Regions from separate parts of the Pseudomonas sp. LBUM1661 genome, predicted to be linked through region 3. Evidence: predicted binding sites of a transcription regulator. Region 3 holds the regulator's gene; each other region holds the start of a gene.
What was found. Region 3 encodes FliA, which starts transcription of late flagellar genes. Its sites were predicted from a motif close to CTAAAGTTTNNNNNNNNNNNGCCGNTAA; they were not measured.

Region 1 (7,809 bases), 860 kb from region 3:
TTCGCTTGAAACGCGCGGGGATCATCCACGCCTTCGCCGGGAGCAAGGAAGAAGCCCGCGAATACATCAAGCTCGGTTTCAAACTGGGCTTGGGCGGCGCCGCGACCTGGCCACAGGCGCTGCGTATGCACCGCGTGCTCGCCGATCTGCCGCTTGAATCGGTGGTGCTGGAAACCGACTCACCGGACATGGCGCCCGCCATGTTCCCCGGTCAACGCAACAGCCCGGCGCATCTGCCGGCGATTTGCTCGGCGCTGGCCGGGATCATGGCGATCAGCCCTGAGCAATTGGCCGCCGCCAGCACCGCCAATGCCTGCGAGTTGTTCAACTGGTAGTCAGTCGATGTGAGCCTTGGCGGCTTCAAGTGTCAGTGTCAGGTGTTGCCGGTGCCGGGCAAACCGCATGACGATGAAGTAGACGAAAATCGCCAGCAGCGAAAAATTCAGCTGCTCGATGACGCTGAGCATCCCGACCCACTCCAACACCAACGCCACCAGCAATGCGGTGCAGACCATGATCAAGGTACTCGCACGCAACCATGCCAGGGAATCAAGGGACTTGAAGCGCTTGATCTGTTGCGGATCATTCAGCTGCAAGGCTTTCTCGCAGTGGGAACAGGTGAATGCTTCGTTGATTGCTATCGCGTTGAGTTGCCAGGGCTTGAGCAGCATCGTGCTCCCACAATGGGCGCAGTGGCCCTGGACTCCAAGGGTTGCAGCAGACATAACCGGACCTCCTCCATGCCGTCAGCAGATCTTCCTTCATTGAAGACCAAAAACCAGACTGCGGAGGAAATCAGGAATCTGCTGACCTGATGAGGAAATAAATACTACAGATTGTGCGCAAAAACTGTGGGAGCGGGCTTGCCCGCGATGAGGCCATCAGCTTCAACATTGATGTTGTCTGCCAGTCCGCAATCGCGGGCAAGCCCGCTCCCACAGTTGATTCAGCATGTGGCCTCAGACTCGGAACGCGCTGATCAACTGTTTGAGCTCCACCACCTGCGCCGACAGCGCACGGCTGGCATCTTCGGTCTGGTGCGCGCCCTCGGCGGTGCGCTCACCGGCGCGGTTGATCTCGACGATGTTCTGGTCGATGTCGTGAGCCACAGCCGTCTGCTGCTCCACCGCGGCGGCAATTTGCTGGTTCTGGTCGACGATCATGCCGACCGCACCGAGGATGTTTTCCAGCGCCTGCTGGACCTTTTCCGACTGCCCTACCGTGCCGTTGGCCATCTGGTGACTGGTGCCCATGGCCTTCACCGCCGCGCCGACACCGCTGTGCAGCTTGGCGATCATCTGCTCGATTTCTTCGGTCGATTGCTGGGTGCGTTTGGCCAGGGTCCGCACTTCATCCGCCACCACCGCAAAACCACGGCCCTGCTCACCGGCCCGGGCGGCTTCGATGGCCGCGTTCAAGGCCAACAGGTTGGTTTGTTCGGCGATGCTTTTGATGACTTCGAGCACGCGGCTGATGGATTGGCTGTCGTTGGCCAGTTGGTTGATTACCAGCACCGATTGATCGATTTCAGTGGCCAGCGCGGCGATGCTGCCCTGCTGGGATTGCACCAGGCCGCGACCGCTGATGGTCTCGTCGTTGACACTGTGGGCGCTGCTGACCGCTGCGGCGGCACTGCGCGCCACTTCCAGCGAGGTGGCCGACATCTGGTTCATCGCCGTGGCGACTTGCTCGATCTGCGAGCGCTGCCCCGCCACGGCCTGGTTGCTGCGGGCAGATACATGTTCGACCTGACCGGCCTGCCGCTCGACTTCACCGACCGTCTGCCCTACCCGTTCGATCAGGTCATGGATTTTCTTCACGGTGCCGTTGAACACCTCGCCCAATTCGCCCAGTTCATCGCGGCTGTTGGCACTGAAGGTCACGGTCATGTCGCCGGCCGCGACTTTGTCCATCACCGCGCCGAGCCGCTTGAGGGTGGTGCGGGTCGAGGCGTAGAAACCGCCGTAGAGATAAAAGATCAATACAAACACCACCGACAGCGCCACGGCCTGCAACACCATGTGCGTGCGGTTCTGCTCCAGGCGTTGCTGCAACTGGGTGCCGAGAAACTTCAGGGTCGCTTCATTGAGTTGGTAGGTCTGGTCCATCAGGCCCGTGACCTGATCGTAAAAGCCCTGCCACGGCGTATCGAGCGTGTCCGCCATCACCACTTGCTCTTCGAACAGCTCACTGGCCTTTTTCAACGACGCCTTGCTGCTTTCAGCCTGGGTCGCCAGGGCCTCTTTTGCGGCTTTGCTGGTGCCTAGGGCATCCTGCAACTTCAGCCCATACTCGGCCTGGAGTTTTTCGATCTGCGCCAGCAGCTCATCGAAACGGGTACTCGACGCCGAATTGAGAAACCCTTGCCCCAGCGAAAACGAGCCCATCGCCCGGCCTTCGCCCAGCAACTGGGTAACGGGTGGCGTGACGTTGGTGATGAGTTCGCTCAGCTGGCGCATGTCGCTCTGCGTGTCGCGGCTCAGGCCGGCCTGACTGGCGATGATCTGGCTGAAAATCTGCGCGTTGCCGAGCAACTTGGCGATCATCCCGCTTTTGCTTTGCAGGGAGCTTTCCGCTTGCTGGGCCTTGAACGCGGCGATCATTTCATCGCGCTTGGTATCGAAAACCGCGATTTGCTCGGGGTCGGTGGTCATCGCCGTCAACCCTTGCAAACGGCTCAACACGCTCTGCCCCAAGGTGTTGATCTGCGACTCGACATTGCCGGCCTTGCCGGACTGGCCGAGGGTGACGTTGATCTGCACCAGGTTGTTCAGGGTTTCCAGATCGCGCCGCAACGTCAAGCTGCTGCCCAGCAGATCAAGGCTTTGCAGCTCGACCCGAGTGCCGTGGAATTCACGATAGGAATCGCGCACCAGATAGAAGTTGGTCACCAGCATTGGCACCAGGAACAGCACGCTGATCAGGCTGAACTTCATACCAAAGCTCAGGCGGTTCATCAGCGCGACAGCGGGATAGAGCAAGCTCTTCACTGGAAGTCTCCCTTTGATTTCTTATTTTTATTGGCAGGCGCGGGTCGACAGCAGATAGCCACTATTCGGCGCCAGCTCTGTATAACGTAAATCGGCGGGAGGTTTTGTAACTTAAGGTTAACGGCAGACACGCGGTCCTGTAGGAGCGAGCTTGCTCCTACAGGGTTAGCGAATGAGGACGGTCCACAGGGCAAAGCCGGCGTACCAGAGCACCGCGGCTCGCAGGAGCAACTCCCAGATCCGGTCGAGGTTGTTGATGCCATCCGGCCCGACCACCGGGGCCGGAATTTCACCGGCCACCAGGCCGACCTTTTCGATCAGCTGCGCGGCGCTGATGTTCCAGTTCAGCAGCTCGTGCACCATCACGCGACCCACCGCGACAAAGTTACCCACCAGGGCAAAACTCGCCGCCAGCAGACGCACCGGCACCCAATCGAAGGCGTGCCGCAGCTGCGCGGCGCGTTCGACCACGGCCGGGTTCTGCCCGTGTTCTTCGGTCAGGGCCAGCAGTCGATAGCTCAGCGCCGCAACCGGACCGAGCAGGAAGTACCAGAAAATCACCGCAAAAAAACTCTGATAAGCCTCCCACAGCAAGTGGCCCTCAACCCGCTCGAGCAATTGCTCGCCACTGTCGGCGCAGATGTCCACGTCGCGTTTCGCCACATGGGCGGCGGCTTGCAGGTCTTCCCGGCGCCAGGCATCACGAAACGGTCCGAGACCGGCCAGCAGATCACCACGCCCCAGGCTGTAAATCACCACCAGCAAGTGCACCGGCAACGCCAACAAACCGTAGGCCACCGGCTCCAGCACCCACAACAGCAAACCCAGCAGCGCTACCGGTAACAACACCAGCACCACCAAAACCAGCCACGGACTTTTCGCCAGGCGCGGGCTGGATTCCAGTTTGTGCAACTCGCGCACCCAACCACCGTCACGCTGAACCCGATGGCGCAGGGCCGAGAACTTCTCGATCCAGACCGCCAACAGCAACACCAGAAAACTCATTGTTGTTCCTCTTTAACCAGGGCGGCGCGATAGCGTGCCCAGTCGAACGCAGGCCCCGGATCGGTTTTGCGTCCGGGTGCAATGTCACTATGCCCGCAGATGCGTTGTGCGGTGATGCCCGGAAAAGCGCTTTGCAGCTGCCGGGTCAGGGCCGTCAACGCGTCATATTGAGCGTCGGTGAACGGCAGATCATCCGTACCTTCAAGCTCGATGCCCACGGAAAAATCGTTACAGGTTTCCCGCCCTTCGAAGCTCGAGACACCGGCGTGCCAGGCGCGCTCAAGACAAGAGACAAACTGAGTGACAGTGCCGTCACGCTCAATCAGGAAATGCGCGGATACCCGCAGCTCAGCAATCCCTTCAAAGTAGGGATGCTCCGTGACATCCAGACGATTCTGGAAAAACTCCTGCACCTTGCCGGTGGCGAATTGCGCTGGCGGCAGGCTGATGTTGTGGATCACCAGCAGGGAAATTTCGCCCATGGGGCGCGCATTGAAGTTGGGCGAGGGGCATACACACACGCCCTGACACCAACCGCTCGCGAGGTCCAACTGCATACAGGTTCCTTCAACGACGACTGTGTGGTGCCCAGTATGCCGCGATAGACCCTCGGGGCGCGATCACTTGCCGCGATTGAGGCGCTGCAAGTTGCCGATCACCGACTCCAGCGCCCGGTCGAACAGCAAGGTGTCGTCGAGCGTACGCACCGCGCCACGGCGAAATTCCAGGGCCAGGCCGGTGCGGCTGCGCTCCAGCACTTTCATGCCGGTGCGGTCGACGAAAATGTAATTACCGGTGGCATCGATGATTGCCGCCAGCTTGCAACGCAGGGTGTTTTCCTCGTCTTCCTGAAACTCGACCCAGCCGCCCGGACGCAGCTGATCGACTTGAAGCAACCCCGCATCGTCCGCTGGCAAACGGATTGAAGCCGTTTCAATCGGGCCTTCGTCAGCGGTGCGCAGTACGATTTCCTCACGCACTTCGACCATCACCGGTACATCGGCAGACTGTCCATGCTTTTGTCCTGGCGATTCGAACAGCTGAACATGCAAAGTTTCCAGCTCGCTGAAAAACTCACCGGTGGCAAACGGATCGAACGCCGAACTGCTCAACCCGTCACGCAATGACTTGAGCAGCCCCGGCACCAGGGCCAACAGGCGCAGGCTGGCGTCGGGTTCATCGTGGCGCTGTACGCTCCAGATCAACTGTTCCATGGTCTGGACATCGGCGTGCCACTCGGCCGACTGATCACCGTATTTGAGGCACGTCAGCAGCAGCACTTTGCTCCAGGCGTCCTGGACAAACGCCACCACGCCGTGTGGCAGCACTTTGCCCAACAACGCCTGATTCAGCGCCTGTTCGACTCGCTGGCGCGCCAGCTCGGTTTTGGCCCGGCCCTCTTCGGCGTCACGGGTGCGCTGTTCCAGCAACTCGCTACGCCGGCGTTCGTCATTGGTAAAAGCAAGAAAGTCCGCCAGCAGCTCGGAAAAAATCGCCGGGTCATCACCAAAGTCATTCAACAAGCGCTGCACCACTTGCTCAATGCGCAGGTACAGGCTGTCGCGCTCTTGGTCGTCGCACCCGCCCCAGCCCATGGCGGCGGAGGCGATTTCGTTGAGCAGACGTCGGGCCGGGTGGCTGCTGCGACTGAAGAAACTCTTGTCGAGCACCGCCACTTTCAGCATGGGGATCTGCAACCGGCCGATCAACGCCTTGAGCGAATCCGGTAGATTGCGGTCGTCGAGGATGCATTCGAAGAGCATGGCGATCAGGTTGATCACGTCTTCGTCGGCCACCCCGACCACCCGCGACTTGCCACTTTTAACGCTGACCCGGGTCAGCAGTTGTTCGAGCTGGTTGCGCAGATCGAAGTCGTCCTGGGCGGCCGGTGCCGGCACGTATTGCTGCAAGTGCGAGAGCAGGCGCATCAGGTCGCGAGTGGAAATCGGCTGGGTCTGGGCGCTGACCTCAAGCGTGGGCGCCACGCTGCCGCGAACGTGCAACAGCAGCGCCTGCAACGCGGCGAATACTTCCTGCACGCTGTCGTCGATCTGCGCGGTGCGTGTGCCGGTCTGTGCCGTTTCAGCACGGACACTGGCGGCGCGATCCGTGGCCCGGCGCGCCGGGGCAGGCTTGAGGTCAGGCAACACGCCGGTGGCGACCAGCAGTTGATTGGCCTCGGTGTAGAGCTGTTCGGTATCGCTGAGCACGTAGCGTTCAAACAGTTTGAGGATGATCAGCTTGACCTTGATCTCAACCCCCAGATTGCGCGCGGCCTGCAAGAAGTACTCGCAAAGTTTTGCCGGCCCCAGAGGGTTGTTCTGCTCGACAAGCTCCCGGCCCAGCAGAGTGCTGAGTCGATCGGTCAGCTGGCTGAGCGCGAACCCGTCGCGATTGAGCACTTTGCTGACCATCGCCTCCACCGCCACGTTGCGCTCAAGGTCGTCACCAGTTTGTGCTGCCGAAGTGTCGACGCCAAAGGCCTGGGGCAAGCCCGCCTGGGTGGAGTCGTATTGGGTGAGGCGGACAAACGCCTCGAAGAAGTGTTCGAGAAAAACCCGTTCGATGCTTTTACGCTTGAGGCGCAAGTCGCGCATGGCCTCGAAGAAAATGTTCTGTTCGACGTCATTGCGCGCCCGATCGGCCATTTCGAACAGCGTATCGTCGGCATTATCGAACAGCGCCTGCAAAGCCAGCCTGAGCTGTTGCGCAGCCTTGTCGCGGACCTGAAGCAGAATCACAGGCAGGCGGGCGAGCGGCGAGTGGGTCGCCTGGTCGGTAGCCGCCTTGTGCAAAGGCACTACATTCCCGTCGTTGTGCATCCAGCCTCCTGAAACGGTGAGTCTTCGGTTCGGTAAGAAAGATCGAAAACGCCAGCCAAAAAGCCAGCGCGTCAAAGCCATGACGTCAAATGCAAGGCAGATTATCTTGCAAAAGGTTACACCTGTACCAGCAGACTCTGCGCTTACGTCAAAATAGACGTTTAATGCAGACCCATGCTTAGTGCCCATTACTCAGGTGAATCGACCAAATGCAGGATTGAGAGCGATGGGAAGGTCGCTGATGCCTTGGGTTGCTCCACGCCATGGCCCTATAATCGAGCCACTTTGTTTGTGGAGTCCGTTATGCCGAATCTACGTCTCGCCGATTTGACCGCCGAAATCGAAGCCAACGTGCGCCGTACGTTGCTCGAAGACATCGGCAGCGGCGACATCACCGCGCAGTTGATCCCGGCCGAACGCCTGGCCAAAGCCACCATCATCACCCGTGACGCGGCTGTCATCGCCGGCACCGCCTGGGTCGATGCGGTTTTCCGGCAACTGGACCCACGGGTTGCCGTGCACTGGCAAGTGCGCGATGGCGAGCGAGTGAAACCCAATCAGGCGCTGTTCCACCTGGAAGGTCCGGCACGCTCGTTGCTGACAGGCGAACGCTGTGCACTGAACTTCCTGCAGTTGCTCTCTGGCGTGGCCACACGCGCGCAGTACCTGGCGGATTTCGTCGGCGAGACTCAGGTGAAATTGCTAGACACCCGCAAAACCCTGCCGGGCCTGCGTCTGGCGCAGAAGTACGCGGTAACCTGCGGCGGTTGCCACAATCACCGCATCGGCTTGTATGACGCCTTCCTGATCAAGGAAAACCATATCGCCGCGTGCGGTGGTATTCCTGAGGCCATCAGTGCCGCGCACAAGATTGCCCCGGGCAAACCGGTGGAGATCGAAGTAGAAAGCCTGTCAGAGCTGAAAGAGGCCCTGGCAGCCGGCGCCGACATCATCATGCTCGATGAGCTGAGCCTGGATGACATGCGCGAAGC
Region 2 (7,809 bases), 3.0 Mb from region 3:
CCCCTGAGTCGGAAAGTTCAGCCGAGGTGCTTCATGGATATCATCGAAACGATTAAAGAGCAGATTGCTAACAACACCATTCTGCTTTACATGAAAGGTTCGCCGAATGCCCCGCAGTGTGGCTTCTCCGCGAAAGCCGCGCAGGCCGTGATGGCGTGTGGTGAAAAGTTTGCGTACGTGGACATCCTGCAGAACCCGGAAATCCGCGCCAACCTGCCAAAATACGCCAACTGGCCAACTTTCCCGCAACTGTGGGTAGGTGGTGAGCTGGTCGGCGGTAGCGACATCATGACCGAGATGTCGGCTGATGGTTCGCTGCAAGCCACGATCAAGGCGGCTGTTGAAGCTGCTGCTGCCAACAAGACCGAAGCCTGATCCGGTCTCTGTAGGAGCAAGGCTTGCCCGCGAAGAACGATGGCGCGGTGCACTTGCTGAACCGCGGCGCCTGATTCGCGGGCAAGCCTCGCTCCTACAAGAGCAGCCATTAAAAAAGCCCCGCCTCTTTAAAAGAGGGCGGGGCTTTTTAATGTCTCGAGTTCAGCGGGCGCTAACTTACTCTTCGCCCATCTGCGATTGCAGATAGTTCTCAAGACCGACTTTATCGATCAGGCCCAGTTGGGTTTCCAGCCAGTCGATGTGTTCTTCTTCGGACTCAAGGATGTCTTCGAGCAGTTCGCGGCTACCAAAGTCGCCAACGGTTTCGCAATGAGCGATAGCCACTTTGAGATCGGCGTGACCGGTGCGTTCGATACGCAGGTCGCATTCCAGCATTTCCTGAGTGTGCTCGCCGATTTGCAGCTTGCCCAAGTCCTGGACGTTCGGCAGGCCTTCAAGGAACAGAATCCGCTTGATCAGCTTGTCCGCGTGCTTCATCTCGTCGATGGATTCGTGGTATTCGTGCTTGCCGAGCTTGTTCAGGCCCCAATCTTCATACATGCGCGCATGCAGAAAGTATTGATTGATCGCGACCAGCTCATTGGCAAGGATCTTGTTGAGATGCTGGATGACTGTAATGTCGCCTTTCATGATGGGGTCCTGCCCTGTATTAGCTGTCTATAAGGCGGAGTTTGAGCCGCGCAATTAAGAGTGTCAAACCTAAGTTATTGAAACTTAAGTGAAAATTAATCGGAATAAGAATGTTTGTGTTCCGCGTCTAGCGCGTAAGCGATTGATTTCCAGACATAAAAAAACCGGACATAGAGTCCGGTTCTTTGAAATACAGTATTTACGCGGCTGTAAATTCTACAGGGTAGGGAATCGCAGCCTGGGCGGATTGCAGTTTGGTCAGTGTTTCGCGGACCACTTCCTTGGCAAGGCAGGCGCATTTGCCGCATTGGCTGGCGACGCCGGTGGCTTGACGGACTTCCTTATAGCTGCAGCAACCTTCATAGATTGCATCGCGGATTTGACCGTCGGTAACGCCAGTGCAGAGGCAGACATACATAAGTGAAAACCGTCGCTGGTTGTGACTCAATTGCGATGGATCTTAATGTTAACGAGAATGATTGTCAAAGTGGTTTCTGAAAGCTTTGCGTTATAAGCGCGCGTGGCTGACGAACGGTTTTCTTCAAGGCCATCTGCCAGTAAACGGGGCGACGGCAAATTTACCCGTCTGCGAAAAAGCATTGAGGACAGGTCAAAAACGCAGTGTATGATGGCCGGTCCTTATGAAGCGGGTGGGTGTCACAGGGCTGTCGCTTGAGGGTGGCAGGCTGGCGCAAACCCGGAACTTCACGTTTTTACACCAGGAGAAATTCAATGAGCGTACTCGTAGGCAAGCAAGCCCCAGACTTCACCGTCCCGGCCGTACTCGGCAATGGCGAGATCGTAGACAGCTTCACCCTGTCGTCGGCCATCAAAGGCAAATACGGCCTGGTGTTCTTCTACCCACTGGACTTCACCTTCGTTTGCCCGTCCGAGCTGATCGCTCTGGACAACCGCATGTCTGACTTCAAGTCACGCAACGTTGAAGTGATCGCCGTGTCGATCGACTCGCACTTCACTCACAACGCCTGGCGCAACACCCCGGTCAACAATGGCGGTATCGGCCAGGTCCGTTACACCATGGCTGCCGACATCAAGCAGGAAATCATGAAGGCCTACGACGTTCAGTCCGCTGACGGTGTAGCGTTCCGTGGTGCGTTCCTGATCGACGACAAAGGCGTTGTCCGCTCGCAGATCATCAACGACCTGCCGCTGGGCCGTAACATCGAAGAGCTGGTTCGTCTGGTCGACGCGCTGCAATTCCACGAAGAGCACGGCGAAGTGTGCCCAGCCAACTGGAAAAAAGGCGACAAAGGCATGACCGCTTCCACCGAAGGTGTTGCGGCTTACCTGACCGAGCACGCTGCGGCCCTGTAAGCCCAAGCGTCAGGCATAAAAAAACCGGCCGCCATGGCCGGTTTTTTTATGGGCGACGACAGCAATCAGTCGTTGAAGTCTTCCCAGCCGCCCATTTGCTTCCAGCGATTGACGATGCCGCAGAACAGCTCAGCCGTCTTCTCGGTGTCGTAGCGAGCCGAGTGAGCCTCGCGACCGTCGAAGTCGATATCGGCGGCCTGACAGGCCTTGGCCAATACGGTTTGACCGTAAGCCAGCCCAGCCAGCGTTGCGGTGTCGAAACTGGAGAACGGATGAAACGGGTTGCGTTTCATGTCCAGGCGCGCGACAGCGGCGTTGAGGAAGCCCAGGTCAAAGCTGCTGTTATGACCAACCAGAATCGCCCGCTTGCAACCGTTGGCTTTCAGGGCCTTGCGGATGCCACGGAAGATATCGGTCAGGGCTGCTTCTTCACTCACTGCCATGCGCAGCGGGTGATCGAGTTTGATCCCGGTGAACTCCAGAGCGGCCGCTTCGATGTTCGCGCCTTCAAACGGCTCGACGCGGAAGAAGTAGGTGTGATCGGGGTACACAAACCCTTTTTCGTCCATGCCGATGGTTGTCGCGGCAATTTCCAGCAAGGCGTCAGTGGCAGAGTTGAAACCACCGGTTTCAACGTCGACAACGACTGGCAGGTATCCACGGAAGCGCTCGGCCATCGGGTGGCGCGAACCACCTCCGCCGCCTTGACCGTCCTGTTCGTCGTCGTAATGGTCTTCACTCACGCGTGTTCCTCCAGCAGGCGCCAGCGCAGTTTTTCACCGGCGCGCAGCGGGATTACGGTCAGCTCGCCAAATGGCAGGCTGGTTGGGGCGGTCCACTCATCGCGGACCAGGGTAATGCGATCGGTGTTCACCGGCAGGCCATAGAAGCGCGGGCCATTGAGGCTGGCGAAGGCTTCGAGCTTGTCCAGCGCGTTGCGCTGTTCGAAGGCCTCGGCGTACATCTCGATCGCTGCATAAGCGGTGTAGCAACCGGCACAGCCGCAAGCGGCTTCTTTGGCGTGCTGGGCATGCGGCGCCGAGTCGGTGCCGAGGAAGTACTTGTCGCTGCCGCTGGTGGCAGCGTCGAGCAGGGCTTCCTGGTGGGTGTTGCGCTTGAGGATCGGCAGGCAATAGAAGTGCGGCCGAATCCCGCCCACCAGCATGTGGTTGCGGTTGTACAGCAGGTGATGAGCGGTGATGGTCGCGCCGACGTTGGCCGAAGCCTCGTTGACGAACTGCACGGCGTCCGCGGTGGTGATGTGTTCGAACACCACTTTGAGCGTCGGGAAACGCTCGACCACACGACGCATGTGCTCATCGATGAAGATTTTTTCGCGATCGAACACGTCGACATCGCCGCGGGTGACTTCACCGTGAACCAACAAAGGCATCCCGACTTCGGCCATGGCCTCAAGCGCAGGGAAGATCTTGTCGATGCTGGTGACGCCAGAGTCCGAATTGGTGGTCGCGCCGGCCGGGTACAACTTGGCGGCGTGAATGAAACCGCTGGCCTTGGCCTCGCGAATTTCTTCAGGCTGGGTGCGGTCGGTCAGGTACAGGACCATCAACGGTTCGAAGCGACTGCCGGCCGGGCGTGCAGCGAGAATCCGCTGGCGATAGCCGTCGGCTTCAGCCGCATTACGCACCGGAGGTACCAGGTTAGGCATGATGATGGCGCGACCAAAGGTGCGCGCAACATCCGCAACGGTATTGGTCAACACGGCACCATCGCGAAGATGAATGTGCCAGTCGTCGGGACGCAGCAGGGTCAGGCGGTCGGACATGAGGGGATTCCAGGCGGGTCAAACTGAGGGGAATGCTACCGGAAAAGACTCTCTCAGGCACTCGCTATCAAGTTTTGCAGGAAGCTTCCGATATCCAACAGGTATGCCGTAAACAAGTGTGTGTCGGTCTTTTTGTTGTAGAAGCCAGTGGAGCCTCCCGTGCGCCAGCGTTATTTAGCCTTGCTCAGCGTGTTTGCCAGCCTTCCTGCGATGGCGCTCACTTTCCAGACGCGTCTGGAGAGCATCGAGTGGACCGTCGAAGGTGACAAATTCGAATGCCGCCTGACGCAACCGATCACCGATTTCGGTTCGGGTGAGTTCGTGCGTCGTGCCGGCGAGCAAGCGACGTTTCGTCTGAAGGCCTATAACTCGATGATCGGCGGTGGTTCGGCGACCTTGCTGGCGGCTGCTGCACCTTGGCAACCGGGGCGCGGCGATATCAACCTGGGTTCCGTGCGAATCGGCAGCGGCAATGTGCTGTTCAACAGTTCGCAAGTACAGGCCGGGCGCTTGATCAGCGGCTTGATGGACGGCCGCAGTACAGTCGTGCGGCACTATTCGGGTGACGGCCGGGTGTCGGAAGTGCGTCTGTTGCCGGTCAAGTTCAGCCAGGCCTTCAACGACTATCAGGGCTGTGTGGCGAAGCTGTTGCCGAGAAATTTCGAACAGGTCAAACAATCCCAGATCGGTTTCCCCGGCGAAGGCATCGATCTCGATGCGCAGGCCAAGGCGCAGTTGCAAGTGATGCTGGAGTTCATGAAGGCCGATCCGACGGTCAACCACATCGAACTCGATGGTCACTCCGACAACAGCGGCAATCGCCTGACCAATCGTGACCTGTCGCGGCGTCGCGCCCTGGCGGTCATGGAGTTTTTCAAGGCCAACGGTGTTCAGGAATCGCAGATCACCGTACGTTTCCACGGTGAACGTTATCCACTGGCGCCCAACACCAATTCCACCAATCGGGCGAAGAACCGTCGGGTCAACGTGCACCTCGCGCGGGTCGCGCCCACCGAACAGCCGGCGCCTCAGGCAACGGTCTCGGCGAGCGCTGCAAAGACGTCCTGAACCGGCTGTCATCGTCGCTCGCTCGACATAATCTGTCGCTTCGTCGTCATAAGCTGTCGCGCCTCTGTAAATTATTCTGCATGACCGGTAGACTTGACGGCTTTCCGTAGAACCCCGTGGAGTGATGGCATGGCGGACGTAAACAAGGTCGTTCTGGCGTATTCCGGCGGCCTGGACACTTCGGTGATCCTCAAGTGGCTGCAGGATACTTATAACTGTGAAGTCGTAACCTTCACCGCTGACCTGGGTCAGGGCGAAGAGGTCGAACCTGCACGCGCCAAGGCTCAGGCCATGGGCGTCAAAGAGATCTACATCGACGACTTGCGCGAAGAATTCGTGCGCGATTTCGTTTTCCCGATGTTCCGCGCCAACACCGTTTACGAAGGCGAGTACCTGCTGGGTACTTCCATCGCTCGTCCGTTGATCGCCAAGCGCCTGATCGAAATCGCCAACGAAACCGGCGCTGACGCCATTTCCCACGGCGCTACTGGCAAGGGTAACGACCAGGTTCGTTTCGAACTGGGCGCCTACGCCTTGAAACCGGGCGTGAAAGTGATCGCTCCGTGGCGTGAATGGGACCTGCTCTCCCGTGAAAAGCTGATGGATTATGCTGAAAAGCACAACATCCCGATCGAGCGTCACGGCAAGAAGAAATCCCCGTACTCGATGGATGCCAACCTGCTGCACATCTCCTATGAAGGCGGCGTGCTGGAAGACACCTGGACCGAGCACGAAGAAGACATGTGGAAATGGACCGTCTCCCCGGAGAAGGCTCCTGACAAAGCGCAATACCTGGAACTGACCTACCGCAACGGCGACATCGTCGCGCTGGACGGCGTCGAAATGACCCCGGCCACCGTGTTGGCGACCCTGAACCGTATCGGCGGCGAACACGGCATCGGCCGTCTCGACATCGTCGAGAACCGTTACGTCGGCATGAAGTCCCGTGGCTGCTACGAAACCCCGGGCGGCACCATCATGCTGCGCGCTCACCGTGCGATCGAATCGATCACCCTGGACCGCGAAGTGGCTCACCTCAAAGACGAGCTGATGCCTAAATACGCCAGCCTGATCTACACCGGTTACTGGTGGAGCCCTGAGCGTCTGATGCTGCAACAGATGATCGATGCGTCCCAGGCTCACGTGAACGGCGTTGTGCGCCTGAAACTGTACAAGGGCAACGTGATCGTCACCGGGCGCAAGTCCGACGAGTCGTTGTTCGACGCCAACATCGCGACCTTTGAGGAAGATGGCGGCGCCTACAACCAGGCTGACGCAGCGGGCTTCATCAAGCTCAATGCGCTGCGTATGCGCATTGCCGCGAACAAAGGCCGGAAGCTTTTCTGAGACCTTTGAGACCGTAACAGGACGTGTGGCCTTGTCGTCGACAAGGTCACACGTCTGAAAGGGGATGTTTGCCTGACGTTGCGCGTCCGCGTCCTTCTGGTTTCTGTTATTCCTTCCTGCCCATTCTCTGGTTGCTCTTAAAGTGCTGCTGACGGCTGCGTGCCAGTTAACACGTTTTGATCAATGAGCGTCACACCCTGTGAATTCAAGTTGTAAGCCATGCAAAACGTCATGCTGCTGCGTTTTTTTGTGTGCCTTGAATGTTTGAGCGCGCTTTTCTTCAGTAATAACTCCGATTCGTCACACGTGATGAACACGATCGCGTGCGCCAGCTTTCCCTGTTCTTTCTGAATCTTCTCCATCACACCACTGAACTGAACCTCTTTGTGCATTCGGCGTGCATCAATGATGTACAGGTCCTTTAGCCGCTCGGCCAGGCTGACATGGTGCTGAACCGAGATGGGATGCTTTGAACCGGCCTCGGCGGGTGGATCCTGTGTGTTTCGGGGACGCTGGGCGGGTGGCGAGGGGGCAGTGCTTTCCGAGCGCTCGGCACTGTCCATGACCTTTATGAAGTGCTTTCCTTTTTCAAAGTCGGAAGGCGCATAGAGTGACCGATAATTGAAGTTGAGTGTGATGAAGAACAGAAGAAGCAAATAAAAAGGAAAACTGATCAGAAACCAGATATAGACCTCTCTTTCCTTATTGTCGAGAAAGGGCAGTGAAATGGCTGCGGAAGTTTCAGACAGTGTTGCGAATATCGCGATGACGGTCATGGGGTTGGTAATTCTTTTTTTGAGTCTGGTCATAGTTAATACTCATGAAGTTTTATCTTTTCTCTAAAGGTTGAAGTTAGGGTGGGGTGTTTATTTTAATATAGCGTTATTGTTCGTGGTTAGGGCAGGTCCGTTTGCCTTGTCGTAAAGTGTTAAATGATTTTTTGATGACTGGCTATGTGGTGGTTTTACTGAATTGTCATCGTCTATTCATAATTGATCATGGCGTTTTTTTTGCTGTAAGAAGAAGTGGATACTTGGCGTGTGATATTTCCGGAATGAACGTTGATACGGTAAATATCGGTGACTTTTGAGCCTGTCCCAGTCGTCGACCTTCGCGAGTCGCTGCCGCCCAGTCTGTTTATTTGATTTTATGGTCAAGAATCGATACAAAAAACTATTGAAAATCGGAAGGCCAGCTCGCTGGAAAATCTTCTGATGCAGAGTATTCGAAGATTTTTTGTAAGATTA
Region 3 (7,809 bases):
GCTGGGCGCCGATGCCGCCATCATTGGCAATCGCCGGATCGCCGGTGGTGTCGAGCTGACGGCTGCCCTGGATTACAAACTGTCGGCGCTGGCCCCGCGTGTGCCGAACATGGAGCTCGAAGACGAGCTGCGCAAGACCCAGTCGCGGATCGTCACTGCCCAGGCCGAATTGAGCCTGCGCAGCGAAGGCGAGAGCGACAAGGCGACGAATCGTCAGTTGTTTGCCGGCTTGCCGCTGACCGCCGCCGAACCGCTGATCGAACCGACCTACGCCGAACCGCGTCGCCCTGCGCCGGCTCCTGCGCCAGCGTCGAATGGCGTCGACCCGCGTGCATTCGACTCGATGCGTTTCGAACTCAACAGCCTGCGTGAATTGATGGAAGTGCAGCTGGGCTCGCTGGCCTGGAATCAGCTGCAAGGCAGCCGTCCGGCCCAGGCCAACCTCTGGCGTCGCCTGCAACGCATTGGCCTGTCCGGCCCGTTGTCGCGGGACCTGCTGGCACTGATCAGCGATATTGAAGAACCTCGTCAGGCCTGGCGCATGTTGCTGGCGCACCTGGCGCGGATGATCGCCACCCCGGAAGTCGAGCCACTGGAAGAGGGCGGTGTGATCGCCATGGTCGGCCCCGCCGGCATGGGCAAGACCACCACGCTGGCCAAGCTCGCGGCCCGTTACGTGCTCAAGTACGGCGCGCAGAACATCGCGCTGGTGAGCATGGACAGCTATCGCATCGGTGCCCAGGAACAACTCAAGACCCTGGGGCGCATCCTCAACGTCTCGGTGACCCACGTCGATCCGGGCCAGTCCCTGGTGCAGGCGCTGGAACCCTTGCTGCGCAAACGCGTGGTGCTGATCGATACCGCCGGCCTCCAGGCCAGCGATCCGGCACTGCGCATGCAGCTCGAAAGTCTGGCCGGTCGTGGCATCAAATCGAAAAATTATCTGGTTTTGGCAACCACCAGCCAGAAACAGGTTCTAACCGCCGCTTATCACAGTTACAAACGCTGCGGGCTGGCTGGCTGCATCCTGACTAAACTGGATGAAACGGCAAGTCTGGGCGAGGTGTTGAGCCTGGCCATCAGTCATGAATTGCCGGTGGCCTACCTGACCGATGGCCCGCGGATTCCGGATGATTTGCATCTGCCGCGTCGTCATCAGTTGGTCAGTCGCGCCGTAAGCGTGCAAATGCAAGAAGAACCCAGCGAAGAAGCCATGGCTGACATGTTCGCTGATATTTACCACAGCCCGACCAAGCAGGTTGGCTGAGGTATTAATGAACAGTTTTTGTACCTACATCGATGGTCTGCCATGCATTGTTCCGTTTGTGAACGCGCAGCCAGTAATGTGGCCTCCGTCTAAGTAAGACAAGGTAAAGAAATTCATGGGCAGCATGCATCCCGTACAGGTGATCGCGGTGACCGGCGGCAAAGGTGGCGTCGGGAAAACTAACGTGTCAGTGAACTTGTCCCTGGCTCTAGCTGAGCTCGGCCGGCGCGTGATGCTGCTGGACGCCGATCTGGGGCTGGCGAACGTCGACGTTCTGCTGGGACTGACACCCAAACGTACCCTGGCCGACGTGATCGAAGGCCGCTGTGAGCTGCGCGACGTATTGTTGCAAGGCCCAGGCGGCATTCGCATCGTCCCGGCCGCGTCCGGCACCCAGAGCATGGTTCATTTGAGCCCGGCTCAACACGCCGGCCTGATCCAGGCGTTCAGCGATATCGGCGACAACCTCGACGTATTGGTGATCGACACCGCGGCGGGCATTGGTGATTCGGTGGTCAGTTTCGTTCGCGCCGCGCAAGAAGTCTTGCTGGTGGTGTGTGACGAACCGACGTCGATCACGGACGCCTACGCACTGATCAAACTGCTGAACCGCGATTACGGCATGAACCGCTTCCGCGTCCTGGCCAACATGGCCCAGAGCCCGCAGGAAGGTCGCAACCTGTTTGCCAAATTGACCAAAGTCACGGATCGCTTCCTCGACGTTGCCTTGCAATACGTCGGTGCGGTGCCGTACGACGAAAGCGTGCGCAAGGCCGTGCAGAAGCAGCGCGCCGTGTATGAAGCGTTCCCGCGTTCCAAGTGTTCGCTGGCCTTCAAGGCGATTGCGCAGAAGGTCGATACCTGGCCGCTGCCGGCCAACCCGCGTGGGCACCTGGAGTTTTTCGTCGAGCGCCTCGTGCAACAAACGGCAGGACCGGTGCTATGACAGCCAGCGGTTACAACCTCTACAAGAAATCGGCACGTGACGCGCAGTACGAGCTGATCGAGCGTTACGCGCCACTGGTTAAACGCATTGCCTACCACTTGCTGGCGCGTCTGCCGGCCAGTGTCCAGGTCGAAGACCTGATCCAGGCCGGGATGATCGGCCTGCTTGAAGTGTCGACCAAATACGACGCCAGCAAAGGCGCGAGTTTCGAGACGTACGCGGGCATCCGGATCCGCGGCGCGATGCTCGATGAAGTGCGCAAGGGGGACTGGGCGCCACGTTCGGTCCACCGCAATACCCGGATGGTCAGCGACGCCATTCGCTCGATTGAAGCTAAAACCGGTCGTGACGCTAAAGATCACGAGGTTGCGGCCGAACTCCAATTGAGTCTCGACGATTATTACGGGATTTTGAACGACACCCTGGGCAGCCGGTTATTCAGTTTCGACGATCTGTTGCAGGACGGCGAACACGAAGGGCTGCACGAGGATGGCGCGAGTGCACACACGGAGCCGTCACGCGATCTGGAAGATGAACGCTTCCAGGCGGCGCTGGCGGACGCGATTGCCAATTTGCCGGAGCGTGAGCGACTGGTGTTGGCGCTGTACTACGACGAAGAGTTGAACCTCAAGGAAATCGGCGAAGTCCTGGGGGTCAGCGAATCTCGGGTCAGCCAGTTACACAGCCAGTGCGCGGCCCGTTTGCGGGGGCGTTTGGGGGAGTGGCGAGCGCGCTGAAGGCAGTGTGGGGACACTGCGAACGTGGCTGGTGTGGTGTTGAAACTGCGCCGGTCTCGATCTGTTGTGCTCCAGACAGTCATTGAGTGCTTTGCCGGATTGATTGAAATGGCGCGTCCAGGTGCTGGGCGCGTTTAAGACTGCTTGGAGGTCGAATTGGACAAGAACATGAAAATCCTCATCGTTGATGACTTCTCAACGATGCGGCGGATCATAAAAAACCTGTTGCGTGACCTTGGGTTCACCAACACGGTCGAGGCTGACGATGGCACTACCGCCATCCCGGTTCTCAACAGCGGGAGCATCGACTTTCTGGTAACGGACTGGAACATGCCTGGCATGACCGGTATCGATCTGCTGCGCCACGTGCGCGCCGATGAAAAGCTCAAGCACTTGCCAGTGCTGATGGTCACCGCTGAAGCCAAGCGCGAACAGATCATCGAAGCGGCCCAGGCCGGTGTTAACGGCTATGTGGTCAAACCCTTCACGGCCCAGGCGTTGAAAGAAAAAATCGAGAAGATTTTCGAACGCATCGGTTGAGCAACTGCGCCACGGGGAAGCTATGGAGCATATCGAATCTTCACAGGGTGACTTCGAGTCGACCCTGAAAAAACACGCCGTCGAACTGGTCGAAAGCCTTGAAAAAGGCAAGTTCGGCGACGCTGTGCAACTGATCCATGAGCTCAACCAGACCCGTGACCGCGGCCTGTACCAGGAAGTGGGCAAGCTCACTCGCGAGCTGCACAGTGCGATCGTCAATTTCCAGATTGACCCGAACATGCCGCAAGCCGAGGAAGTGTCACAGATCACCGACGCCACCGAGCGCCTGGGGTATGTGGTCAAGCTGACCGAGGCGGCGGCCAACCGCACCATGGACCTGGTGGAAAACGCCACGCCGCTGGTCAACAGCCTGAGCAATGAAGCCCAGGCCTTGAGCACCGATTGGGGACGGTTCATGCGTCGCGAAGTCGGGGCTGAAGAGTTCCGTGAACTGGCGCGGCGAGTCGACGGTTTCCTGACACGCAGCAGCGAAGACAATCGTGTGGTGTCGAGCAACCTCAACGACATCCTGCTCGCCCAGGATTACCAGGACCTCACCGGTCAGGTGATCAAGCGCGTGACGCAGTTGGTCACCGAAGTTGAAAGCAACCTGCTCAAGCTCGTGCTGATGGCCAGTCAGGTGGACCGCTTTGCGGGCATCGAACATGACCGTGAAGCGATGCTGGCAGAAAAAGATCCGCAAAAACATCTCTCTCAGGGTGAAGGTCCGCAGATTCATGCCGATAAAAGAGAAGACGTTGTGTCCGGTCAGGACGATGTAGACGATTTGCTTTCCAGCCTTGGATTCTAGGAGCACCCATACACATGAGCTTCGGCGCCGATGAAGAGATCCTTCAGGATTTCCTGGTTGAGGCCGGCGAGATTCTAGAGCAACTGTCCGAACAGCTGGTCGAGCTTGAAAGCCGACCGGATGATGCGGACTTGCTCAATGCAATTTTTCGCGGTTTTCACACTGTAAAAGGGGGCGCCGGCTTCCTCCAGCTCCATGAGCTGGTGGAGTGCTGTCACATCGCCGAGAACGTGTTCGACATCCTGCGCAAGGGTGAACGACGCGTCGACTCGGAACTGATGGACGTGGTTCTCGAAGCGCTGGATGCGGTGAACAGCATGTTTACCGAAGTCCGCGAACGCAGCCCGGTCACGGCTGCCACGCCTGAATTGCTTGCAGCGCTGGCCCGTCTGGCCGAGCCGCAAACGGCTGATGAAGCCGCTCCGGTCGCTCAAGCGGTCGAAGAACCGGCGGCTGAAAGCGAATCGGGCGACATCACCGATAACGAATTCGAACAACTGCTGGACTCGCTGAATGCCGTCAAGGCACAAGCCGAAGCGGCGCCAGTGGTTGCGCCGCCGCCTGCCGACAATGCCGCTGGCAGCGATGAAATTACCGATGCCGAGTTCGAGTCGTTGCTCGATCAACTGCACGGCAAAGGCCAGTTCGCGGTCGATGCCGTGGCCCCGGCGCCCGTCGCTCCGGCTGCGCCGAAAGCGCCTGGCGACAGCTCCGACATTACCGATGACGAGTTCGAAGCACTGCTCGATCAACTGCACGGCAAAGGCAACTTTGCGGTCGATGCGCTGGAATCGGCGATTGCTTCGGTACCGACACCGGCAGCGCCGACCGCCGCAGCGGTGGGCGGCGATCTGATCTCCGATCACGAGTTCGAATCGCTGCTCGACGAATTGCACGGCAAAGGCAAGTTCACTGAAGTCGGCACCGCTTCGGCGGCCTCTTCTGTTGCGGCGCCAGTGGCGAAAGCTGCTGCACCGAAACCCGTTGCGAAAGCGCCCGAGCCAAAAGCCGAAGCGCCGAAACCGGCTGCCGCTGCGGCACCGGCTCCGGCCCGTGCCCCGGCTGCGCCGCCACCGGAAAAACCGGCCAGCGAAGCCGAGACCACCGTGCGGGTCGATACCGCGCGTCTCGACGAAATCATGAACATGGTCGGCGAACTGGTGCTGGTGCGTAACCGCCTGGTGCGCCTGGGTGCCAACAGCGCCGATGAGGCCATGTCCAAAGCCGTGTCGAACCTCGACGTGGTCACGGCCGACCTGCAAACCGCGGTCATGAAGACCCGGATGCAACCGATCAAGAAAGTCTTCGGGCGTTTCCCGCGCCTGGTTCGCGACCTGGCTCGCCAGCTCAAGAAAGAGATCATCCTGGAACTGGTCGGCGAAGAAACCGACCTCGACAAGAACCTCGTCGAGGCCCTGGCCGACCCGCTGGTCCACTTGGTGCGCAACGCGGTCGACCACGGCATCGAGTCGCCGGAAGAACGCGAAGCCTCGGGCAAGTCCCGCGGTGGCAAGGTGATCCTCGCCGCCGAACAGGAAGGCGATCACATCCTGCTGTCGATCTCCGATGACGGCAAAGGCATGGACCCGAACGTCCTGCGTTCGATCGCGGTAAAACGCGGTGTGATGGACAAGGATGCCGCCGATCGCTTGAGCGACACCGAATGCTACAACCTGATTTTCGCGCCAGGCTTCTCGACCAAAACCGAGATCTCCGACGTGTCGGGTCGTGGCGTGGGCATGGACGTGGTGAAAACCAAGATTTCCCAGCTCAACGGCTCGATCAACATCTACTCGACCAAGGGCCAGGGCTCGAAGATCGTCATCAAGGTGCCGTTGACCCTGGCGATCATGCCGACGCTGATGGTCATGCTCGGCAACCAGGCGTTTGCGTTCCCGCTGGTGAACGTCAACGAGATCTTCCACCTCGACCTGTCGCGCACCAACGTGGTGGACGGGCAGGAAGTGGTGATCGTGCGGGACAAGGCGCTGCCCTTGTTCTACCTCAAACGCTGGCTGGTCAGCTCCGCCGCACACGAAGAGCAGCGCGAAGGCCATGTGGTGATCCTTTCGGTGGGCACTCAGCGGATCGGCTTCGTCGTCGACCAGTTGGTGGGCCAGGAAGAAGTGGTCATCAAGCCATTGGGCAAAATGCTCCAGGGAACCCCGGGCATGTCCGGCGCCACCATCACCGGTGACGGCCGCATCGCGCTGATTCTCGATGTTCCGAGCATGCTCAAGCGTTACGCCGCACGGCGTATTTGATTCTGGTGGAGCGGGGCGACTGAGCCTCGCTCCGTCTAACGGAGTGTTTATGGCAGTCAAAGTCCTGGTGGTGGACGATTCGGGGTTTTTCCGCCGCCGCGTCTCGGAAATTCTTTCAGCGGATCCGAATATCCAGGTCGTCGGCACGGCGACCAACGGAAAAGAGGCGATCGATCAGGCCCTGGCCCTCAAGCCAGACGTGATCACCATGGACTACGAGATGCCGATGATGGATGGCATCACGGCCGTGCGGCACATCATGCAGCGCTGCCCGACCCCGGTGTTGATGTTCTCCTCGCTGACGCACGAAGGCGCCCGGGTCACCCTGGATGCACTGGACGCCGGCGCGGTGGATTTCCTGCCGAAGAATTTCGAAGACATCTCCCGCAACCCGGAGAAGGTCAAGCAACTGCTGTGCGAGAAGATTCTGAGCATTTCGCGCAGCAACCGTCGAGTCAGCACTTATGCTGCCCCGGCCCCAGTCGCTGCACCCATTCCGACGCCTGCGCCTTCAAGCACCAGCAGTTATGGCGGCAGTGCGCCTGCACGTCCGGCACCTGCGCCGCTGCCGACGCGTACGTACGCCGCCAGCCCGTCGTCGCCAGCGCCGAAACGCAAAGCTTACAAACTGGTCGCCATCGGTACATCCACTGGCGGTCCGGTTGCGCTGCAGCGGGTCTTGACCCAATTGCCGGCCAACTTCCCGGCACCGATCGTGTTGATCCAGCACATGCCTGCTGCCTTCACCAAAGCTTTCGCCGAGCGTCTGGACAAGCTCTGCCGCATCAGCGTCAAGGAAGCCGAGGATGGCGACATCCTGCGTCCTGGCCTGGCGCTGCTGGCACCGGGTGGCAAGCAAATGATGATCGATGGCCGTGGCGCGGTGAAAATCCTTCCCGGCGACGAGCGTCTGAATTACAAGCCGTGCGTGGACATCACCTTCGGTTCGGCGGCCAAGTCCTACGGTGACAAAGTTCTGGCGGTGGTGTTGACCGGCATGGGCGCCGACGGTCGCGAAGGCGCGCGTCTGCTCAAGCAGGGCGGCAGCTCGATCTGGGCCCAGGATGAAGCCAGCTGCGTGATCTACGGAATGCCGATGGCCATCGTCAAAGCCGAACTCGCCGACGCGGTATACGGCCTGGACGACATCGGCAAGCATCTGGTCGAGGCTTGCCTCTGATGGATGTTCTAAGCCTTATCGGGATCATCATGGCGTTCGTCGCGATCATTGGCGGCAACTACCT
Region 4 (7,809 bases), 2.0 Mb from region 3:
TCGATCTGCCGGGCTTGCGCCGCCACTGCACGTTATCCACAACCGATGAAACCTGGCTGGAAACCGCCTGTGAGCGTTTGACCTTGTCCCTACGGGCAGCCCATCGACTGCTCAAAGTCGCGCGGACTTTGGCGGACCTCCAGCAAGTCGATGGCATCACCCGTGAACATCTGGCCGAAGCGCTGCAGTATCGGCCGAGCGCCCATTGATGGCTTTACTCCTTGGTGAGATCCACCAACGGCGCCTGCTGCACTTCCGTCTCCCGCCCACCCTGAATCTCTTTCACCCGACTCAACGCTTTATCCACAGCTCCTTTATCCGCCAGCAAGCTGTAGCTGATCTGAAACTGCTTCTGCTCTTTAGGGCCAATCGTCGGCACCAGGTTCAGCGGCCGCTGATACCGGCGGTTGTAGGAAAAACTGGTGCCCGGTTCAAGACCGGTGACGTAGCCCTGGCCTTGTGTGTCGGTGTTTTTCCACAGGGAGAACACCGGCAACTGCTGAGTATTAAAACCCACCGATACCCCAAGGCTGCCCGCCTTGTTATGCAGCACGGTCAGCGTATCGCCCTTGGCATCGGCATAAGGCACGACGTTGTACACCGTCTCGTCGTAATCCTTGGTCGGCGCGCGATAGGTTTGCCAGTCCGGCAGATCCCCTTTGGCCTTGTCGTTGAACGGCGACACCTGTTTGACCGGCGCAACAAAACGCGCGCCTTGCTCCAGAAATGGCGTGCTGAAGTTGCTGTGATACAGCGCCTGATATTCCTTCGGGTAGTCACCGTTGTTGGTCAGCGTGTCGTTGAGGGCAAACGCTACGCTGCCTGGCTCGGTCACCAGTTCGGTGAGCACCGAGAAGTCGACTTTCTTGAACGCCTGTTCTTTCAACTCGCCGCGCAGGCTGATGGCGTAGGGCGGTTTTTCGTCGATGTGCAGGGTGACTTTGCTGGCCGGGATGTTGGCGGCGCGACCGTGCAAGGTCAGCAGTTCGCCGTTGTCCATGCCGGGGTGGCCGACCCATTCGTAACCGCAGCGGGTGACCAGTTCGTTGAAGCCTTCAAGCCAACCCAGGCCACCACGGCCGTTGAGTTCGATGAAGGACGGATTGACCACGTCCTTGACCGGCGAATCCCAGCCCATGCGCACAGTGCCGACCGACGCTTGCAGGACGTTCATCCCGCGGGTGGGCACTACCGAGAGTTTCATCGTGCCGTTATCGATGTCGACAATGCTGACGCCCTCCTGCCGACCACCGTGCAAGGTGCGCAGGGTCACGGAGAAGGGTTTGTCGGTTTTCACCCCGAGTTGCTGGCTAGTGATTTGCCAGTTCTGGGCGGCTTTGTCGGTGTCGAGCAGCACGTAATCCCAAGCCATGGCGTGGGAGGCAGCGGTCAGTGCGCCGAGGGTTACAGCGAGTTTGAGCGGGGACATGATGGGAGCCTTTCTTGGAGTTGTGCGGATTTTATAGTCTTGCTGAAACGATTCATCAAGGTTAAAAAACACAACATCGAAGGCAAGGTGGCAGTAATGCGGTTTTTGGGGTTAAAACCGGGGAATCGAGTCGATCCCTTCGCGAGCAAGCCCGCTCCCACATTTTTTAGATCAGCAGCGAGCACAGAATTTGTGTCCGCCGAAAATCAACTGTGGGAGCGAGCCTGCTCGCAATAGCTATTTCAGCCGTACATCAACGAAACCGGTCAACCTCATGCCGCAAGTCCGCCGCCAGCTTCTCCAGCTCTTTAGCGGTGATGGCCAGATTGGAAACAACCTCCCGCTGCTCGCTGTTCGCCAAAGCAATGCTTTGCAGGTTGCTGCTGAGCAGCGTCGCAGTGCTGCTCTGTTCCTGGGTCGCCGTAGTGATCGCGGCAAATTGCTGGCCGGCCGAGCGGCTCTGCTCATCAATCCGCGCCAGCGCCGTGGCAACGTTGGCGTTGCGCGACAGGCCTTCCTGCATCAGCACATTGCCCTGTTCCATGGTACTGATGGCGTTGCCGGTTTCCTGCTGGATGCTCTGGATCATTCCGGAAATTTCGTCCGTCGCCTGGCGAGTGCGTGACGCAAGGTTGCGAACCTCATCGGCAACCACCGCGAACCCACGCCCCTGCTCGCCGGCGCGCGCAGCTTCGATGGCGGCGTTGAGCGCCAGCAAATTGGTCTGCTCGGCGATCGAAGTAATCACCCCGACGATGCCGCCGATTTCCTGCGAGCGCTGCCCCAAGGTGTTGATCACCGTGGCGGTGCTGTTCAGCGCGCCGGCAATTTGTTCCAGGGACGAGGACGCTTCGTCCATTGACGTACGACCGATCTGGGTTTGCTGTGCGTTTTCCTGCGCCAGACGCTGGGTGCTGCCCATGTTGTCGGCAATGTTCAACGAGGTGGCGCTGAATTCTTCCACGGCACCGGCCATGCTGGTGATCTCGCCCGACTGCTGCTCCATCCCTTCATAGGCGCCACCGGACAGACCGGACAACGCCTGGGCTCGGCTGTTGACCTCTTGCGAGGCCTTGCGAATGTGCTCGACCATGGTCGACAAGGCTTGGCTCATCTGATTGAAGGCGCGGGCCAGTTGACCGATCTCGTCGTTGCTGGACACATTCAACCGCACGCTCAAATCACCGGCGCCCAACGCTTCGGCCTGACGCACCAGATCACCCAGCGGCGCAAGTTTGCTGCGCAGCAGCCAGACCGCCGCACCCACAGCGATCAACATCGCCAGCAGACTGCCGATCGCCAACTGGATGCCGACGCTCCAGGTCACGGCACTGATTTCAGTTTTCGGCATGCTCGCCACCACCGACCACGGCCCGCCTTCAAAGGGCACAGCAATGCTGTAGAACGCTTCGGACGTGTCGCTCCAGAACTCACCTTTGCCCGGCGTCTGCGCCAGGCTATTGATCGCCGGGACTGCCCGATCCAGTGCTTGCACGCCGGCGATCGGCACCAACCATTTGTTCTGCTCATCAAGCAGCGCCAGAGAACCGGTCTGGCCGATGCGGAAGCGTTTAAGGTTGGCGAACTGCGCGTTCTGCGCGTCGGTGTAATCGAATCCTACGAACAGCACGGCAATGACCTTACCGCCACTGTCGCGTACGGGCGTGTACTGAGTCATGTAGGACCGTTCGAAGAGCAACGCGCGTCCGACGTAGCTCTGCCCCGCCATCAGTCGTGCATAGGCCGGATTGGCGTGATCGAGCAACGTGCCAATGGCCCGGCTGCCGTCCTGTTTGCTCAGCGAAGTGCTGACCCGAACAAAGTCTTCGCCACTGCGCACGAACACCGTGGCGACACCCGCCGTCATTTGCTTGAACTCGTCGACTTCCTTGAAGTTGTTGTTCAACACTTCGCTGCCCAGGTGCAGACCCGGCGTCTGGGCGCCAGCCACGACCACCGGTTCGTCCGGATGCACGCTCAGCCCCGCGCTAAAGCGTTTCTCGAACAGGCCGGCCAGGCGTTGGGTGCTTTCACGCAGCGTGCCGTGAAAGGTGCTCAACTGATCGGCCAGCAAGCGGGCCTCGCTGGCCAAGTGCTCCTCGCGGGTAGCGAGGTTGGCCGTGTCCAGCGAGCGCAGGGCGAACACGGTACTGCCGCTGATGACAATCGCCAGTATCACGGCGAGCGCAAGACCAAGCTGTGAGGCGATCCGGGCACGAGGTTGAGACATGACAGCTCCTGGCCCAGTGACCGGATCATTCCTGATCACGAGGCGCACTCGGCATAATTTCTAATAATGGGAATTACGTCGAACCTGCACGAAGGTTCTACATGCAGATTTTCGGCGGCAAACCGGGATACTTGAGTCGTTTGCCGGGATATAGCTTAAAGCCATCACTGCGACGGCTCTATCGATTCAGCTCAAGCGTTCGACGTTTGGCAATTCCATGGCCCGGACTTCGCCCTGCAGGAAGTCGCTGAGCCGACGCATGCGCTCGCCACCGGGGCGGGTTTTCGGCCAGACCAGGTAATACTTCTCGCCGCTGGCGACGGCCGTCGGCCACGGCAGACTCAAACGGCCCTGGGCCACGTCCTCCGCCACCATCAGCAGATCGCCCATGGACACGCCGTACCCTCGGGCGGCGGCGATCATGCCCAGTTCCAGCGTGTCGAACACCTGCCCGCCCTTGAGCGACACCTGATCGGCCAGCCCCATCCGCTCCAGCCAATTGCGCCAGTCGCGACGGTCCGGTGCCGGGTGCAGCAGTTCAGTGCTGGCCAGGCGTGCAACGTCCCAGGGTTGGTCGTCCAGCAAATTGGGAGCGCCCACCGGGATCAGCTCTTCCGGGAACAACAACGTCGCCTCCCAGTCCAGTGGGAAATTTCCGTGGCTGAGAATGACGGCACAGTCGAAGGGTTCGTGGTTGAAGTCCACGGTATCGATGTCCATCCAGGCGCTGGTCAGCTGCACCTCGTTGCCCGGCTGCAGATGGCGGAAGCGACTGAGCCGCGCCAGCAGCCAGCGCATGGTCAGGGTGGACGGTGCCTTCATGCGCAGGATGTCATCTTCGGCGCGCAGGGTATTGCAGGCCCGCTCCAGTGCCGTGAAGCCTTCACGAATGCCGGGCAGGATCAGCCGCGCCGACTCGGTCAATTGCAGATTGCGCCCACTGCGATGAAACAGCCGACAGGCGAAATGCTCTTCCAGCGTACGAATGTGCCGGCTGACCGCACTTTGCGTGATCGACAACTCTTCGGCAGCGCGAGTAAACGAGCTATGCCGCGCCGCCGCTTCGAATGCGCGCAGGGCATACAAGGGAGGAAGACGACGAGACATTCGGAAAGCTCCTATAGCGGGATTCCGCCAACTTATCAGAAACTCCCCTAGATGAGTTTTAATCATGCCACCCATCCTTTTTATCCCTTTGTGCAAACCCTCCAGAGCGCCGAGAATCGACCCTTCCAGATCTCTTTGGGTTTTCCTTTTTCTCTTAAATTGCCGAGCGTGATGATCATGAAGCATCCAGCGCGTATTGAACTCTGGGCCATCCTGCGGCTGGCGGGGCCGTTGATCGCCTCGCAGTTGGCGCACATGCTGATGGTCCTCACCGACACCCTGATGATGGCGCGCCTGAGTCCCGAGGCGCTGGCCGGCGGTGGGCTCGGCGCGGCGTCCTACTCGTTCGTGTCGATTTTCTGCATCGGCGTGATCGCGGCGGTCGGCACCCTGGTGGCGATCCGTCAGGGCGCCGGCGACATCGTCGGTGCCGCGAGGCTGACCCAGGCCGGATTGTGGCTGGCGTGGTTGATGGCGCTGGTGGCCGGGCTGCTGCTGTGGAACCTCAAACCGGTGTTGCTGCTGTTCGGGCAGACCGAAACCAACGTCCAGGCGGCCGGGCAGTTCCTGCTGATCCTGCCGTTCGCCCTACCCGGCTACCTGAGCTTCATGGCCCTGCGCGGTTTCACCAGCGCCATTGGCCGGGCGACGCCAGTGATGGTGATCAGCCTGGGCGGCACCGTCGCCAACTTCCTGCTCAACTATGCGCTGATTACTGGCATGTTCGGCCTGCCGAAAATGGGTCTGGTGGGCATTGGCCTGGTGACCGCGATTGTTGCCAACCTGATGGCCGTGGCGTTGGCGCTGCACATTCGTCGGCATCCGGCCTACGACGCGTATCCATTGCGCCAGGGTCTGTCGCGGCCCAACCGTCAGTACTTGAAAGAACTGTGGCGCCTGGGCCTGCCCATCGGTGGCACCTACGCGGTGGAAGTCGGGTTGTTTGCCTTCGCCGCGCTGTGCATGGGCACCATGGGCAGCACGCAACTGGGTGCCCACCAGATTGCCCTGCAAATCGTCTCGGTGGCGTTCATGGTCCCGGCAGGCATTTCCTACGCGATCACCATGCGCATCGGCCAGCACTATGGCGCCGGGCAATTGCTCGATGCGCGGCTGGCCGGCCGGGTCGGCATCGCTTTCGGCGCGGCGGCGATGCTCGGTTTTGCGATGGTCTTCTGGCTGCTACCGAACCAGTTGATCGGTTTGTTCCTCGACCATAACGACCCGGCGTTTCGCGACGTCATCAACCTCGCGGTGAGCCTGTTGGCGGTGGCGGCGTGGTTCGAGCTGTTCGACGGCACGCAAACCATCGCCATGGGCTGCATTCGCGGGCTCAAGGACGCCAAGACCACCTTCCTCGTGGGCCTGGGTTGCTATTGGCTGATTGGCGCGCCGGCCGCTTGGTGGATGGCCTTCCATTTGCACTGGGGACCGACGGGCGTCTGGTGGGGGTTGGCGCTGGGGCTGGCGTGCGCGGCGGTGAGCCTGACGTTGGCGTTTGAGTGGAAGATGAAGCGGATGATCAGACGCGAACCGGCACAACAAAGTTTCGAGGCCATTCAGACCGAATGAGCCCCCTGTAGGAGCGAGGCTTGCCCGCGAAGGCGTCGTGTCAGTTAACAACAATGTCGACTGATACGACGCCTTCGCGGGCAAGCCTCGCTCCTACAGGTTTTGTCCAGATGGGTTAAACCACGACTTCCAGTGGCGGCTGCTGGCTGCTGTCGAAGGTCAGGTACTCAATCAACCCCGCCAACGGCAACGGCTTGCTGATCAGATACCCCTGCACCTGATCGCAACCGAACCCGCGCAACAACTCCAATTGCTCCGCCGTTTCCACACCTTCGGCGACCACTTCAAGGTTGAGGTTGTGGGCCAGATTGATCATCGCGTGCACCAGTTTGCGATTTTCCTCGCGCTCCTCCATGCCGCCGACAAAACTCTTGTCGACCTTCAGCAAGGCAATCGGCAGGCTGTTGAGGTGCACGAACGAGGAGAACCCGGTGCCGAAATCGTCGAGGGAGAAGCGCACACCCAGGCGCCCGAGGGCGTCCATGGTTTGCTTCACCAGATCGCTGCGGCGCATGACCGCGGTTTCGGTCAATTCGAATTCCAGCCATTGCGCCTCGACACCGCGCTCGGCAATCAGCCGGCTCAGGGTCGACAGCAGTTGGCTGTCCTGGAACTGCCGGAACGACAGGTTGATCGCCATGTGCAGCGCCGGCAAACCCTGTTCGCGCAGCGCCTGCATGTCGCGCAAGGCTCGCGAGATGACCCAGTAACCCAGTGGCACAATCAAACCGCTTTGCTCGGCCAACGGCACGAATTCGCTCGGCGGCAGCAACCCGCGCTCGGCATGACGCCAGCGTACAAGGGCTTCGAGGCCGACGATCTGCCCGTCCTCAAGGTTCAGGCGTGGCTGGTAATGCAATTCCAGCTCATCGCGACGCAACGCCCGGCGCAGCTCACTTTCGAGGTCGGCCATGCTGCGGGCATTGCGGTTGATGCGTTCGTTGAAGATGTGAAAGGTGCAGCCCTGGGTGCTCTTGGCCTGCTGCATGGCGATGTGGGCGTGCCACATCAGCGGGTCGGCACCGGCTTGAGCGCGGGCGTGGGCGATACCGAGGCTGGAACCGATCAACAGGCTTTCGCCGTCGACCCAATAAGGTTCTGCCAACGCTTCGGTGATGCGTTCGGCCATCCACTCGGCGCGCTGCGGGGCGCGGCGGGTGTCGATCAGCAAGGCGAATTCATCGCTGCCCAGGCGCGCCAGTTGATCGCCGGCCTCAAGCTGGCTTTTCAGCCGCGCGACCACTTGCAGGATCAGGCGGTCGCCGGCCTGATGACCGAGGGCATCGTTGGCGTGACGGAAGTTGTCGAGGTCGAGGTGACCGAGGGCCAAACCGCGACCGTCGTTTTCCACCAGGCGCGCTGCCAGCAAGGTCTGGAAACCCTGGCGGTTGGCGATGCCGGTCAGTGGGTCTTGCTCGGCCAGTCGTTGCAGGGTGTTTTCCAGCAAGCCGCGCTCGCGCACATGGCGCAG

Region 1: a site for FliA is predicted at 3,079-3,106, ahead of ACA057_RS04060 (methyl-accepting chemotaxis protein). Genes of this name have one in related genera too.
Region 2: a site for FliA is predicted at 4,214-4,241, ahead of ACA057_RS25540 (flagellar protein MotY). Genes of this name have one in related genera too.
Region 4: a site for FliA is predicted at 3,768-3,795, ahead of ACA057_RS30495 (methyl-accepting chemotaxis protein). Genes of this name have one in related genera too.

What each region holds. Positions count from the first base shown of each region.
Region 1 is NZ_CP166794.1:895,242-903,050, reverse strand. It holds gene ACA057_RS04070 (TatD family hydrolase) at 1-335, shown strand, start outside; gene ACA057_RS04065 (hypothetical protein) at 336-725, opposite strand; gene ACA057_RS04060 (methyl-accepting chemotaxis protein) at 960-2,990, opposite strand; gene ampE (regulatory signaling modulator protein AmpE) at 3,156-3,995, opposite strand; gene ampD (1,6-anhydro-N-acetylmuramyl-L-alanine amidase AmpD) at 3,992-4,552, opposite strand; gene ACA057_RS04045 (DUF1631 domain-containing protein) at 4,616-6,817, opposite strand; gene nadC (carboxylating nicotinate-nucleotide diphosphorylase) at 7,121-7,809, shown strand, end outside.
Region 2 is NZ_CP166794.1:5,562,486-5,570,294, reverse strand. It holds gene grxD (Grx4 family monothiol glutaredoxin) at 34-375, shown strand; gene bfr (bacterioferritin) at 553-1,026, opposite strand; gene ACA057_RS25560 (bacterioferritin-associated ferredoxin) at 1,226-1,444, opposite strand; gene ACA057_RS25555 (peroxiredoxin) at 1,759-2,361, shown strand; gene rnt (ribonuclease T) at 2,427-3,104, opposite strand; gene pyrC (dihydroorotase) at 3,101-4,147, opposite strand; gene ACA057_RS25540 (flagellar protein MotY) at 4,307-5,215, shown strand; gene ACA057_RS25535 (argininosuccinate synthase) at 5,345-6,562, shown strand; gene ACA057_RS25530 (hypothetical protein) at 6,700-7,371, opposite strand.
Region 3 is NZ_CP166794.1:1,759,017-1,766,825, forward strand. It holds gene flhF (flagellar biosynthesis GTPase FlhF) at 1-1,267, shown strand, start outside; gene fleN (flagellar synthesis regulator FleN) at 1,383-2,213, shown strand; gene fliA (RNA polymerase sigma factor FliA) at 2,210-2,950, shown strand; gene ACA057_RS08010 (chemotaxis response regulator CheY) at 3,119-3,490, shown strand; gene ACA057_RS08015 (protein phosphatase CheZ) at 3,513-4,301, shown strand; gene ACA057_RS08020 (chemotaxis protein CheA) at 4,316-6,565, shown strand; gene ACA057_RS08025 (protein-glutamate methylesterase/protein-glutamine glutaminase) at 6,615-7,745, shown strand; gene ACA057_RS08030 (flagellar motor protein) at 7,745-7,809, shown strand, end outside.
Region 4 is NZ_CP166794.1:6,616,796-6,624,604, forward strand. It holds gene ACA057_RS30485 (YifB family Mg chelatase-like AAA ATPase) at 1-209, shown strand, start outside; gene ACA057_RS30490 (aldose 1-epimerase family protein) at 215-1,429, opposite strand; gene ACA057_RS30495 (methyl-accepting chemotaxis protein) at 1,683-3,659, opposite strand; gene ACA057_RS30500 (LysR substrate-binding domain-containing protein) at 3,846-4,766, opposite strand; gene ACA057_RS30505 (NorM family multidrug efflux MATE transporter) at 4,944-6,338, shown strand; gene ACA057_RS30510 (putative bifunctional diguanylate cyclase/phosphodiesterase) at 6,454-7,809, opposite strand, start outside.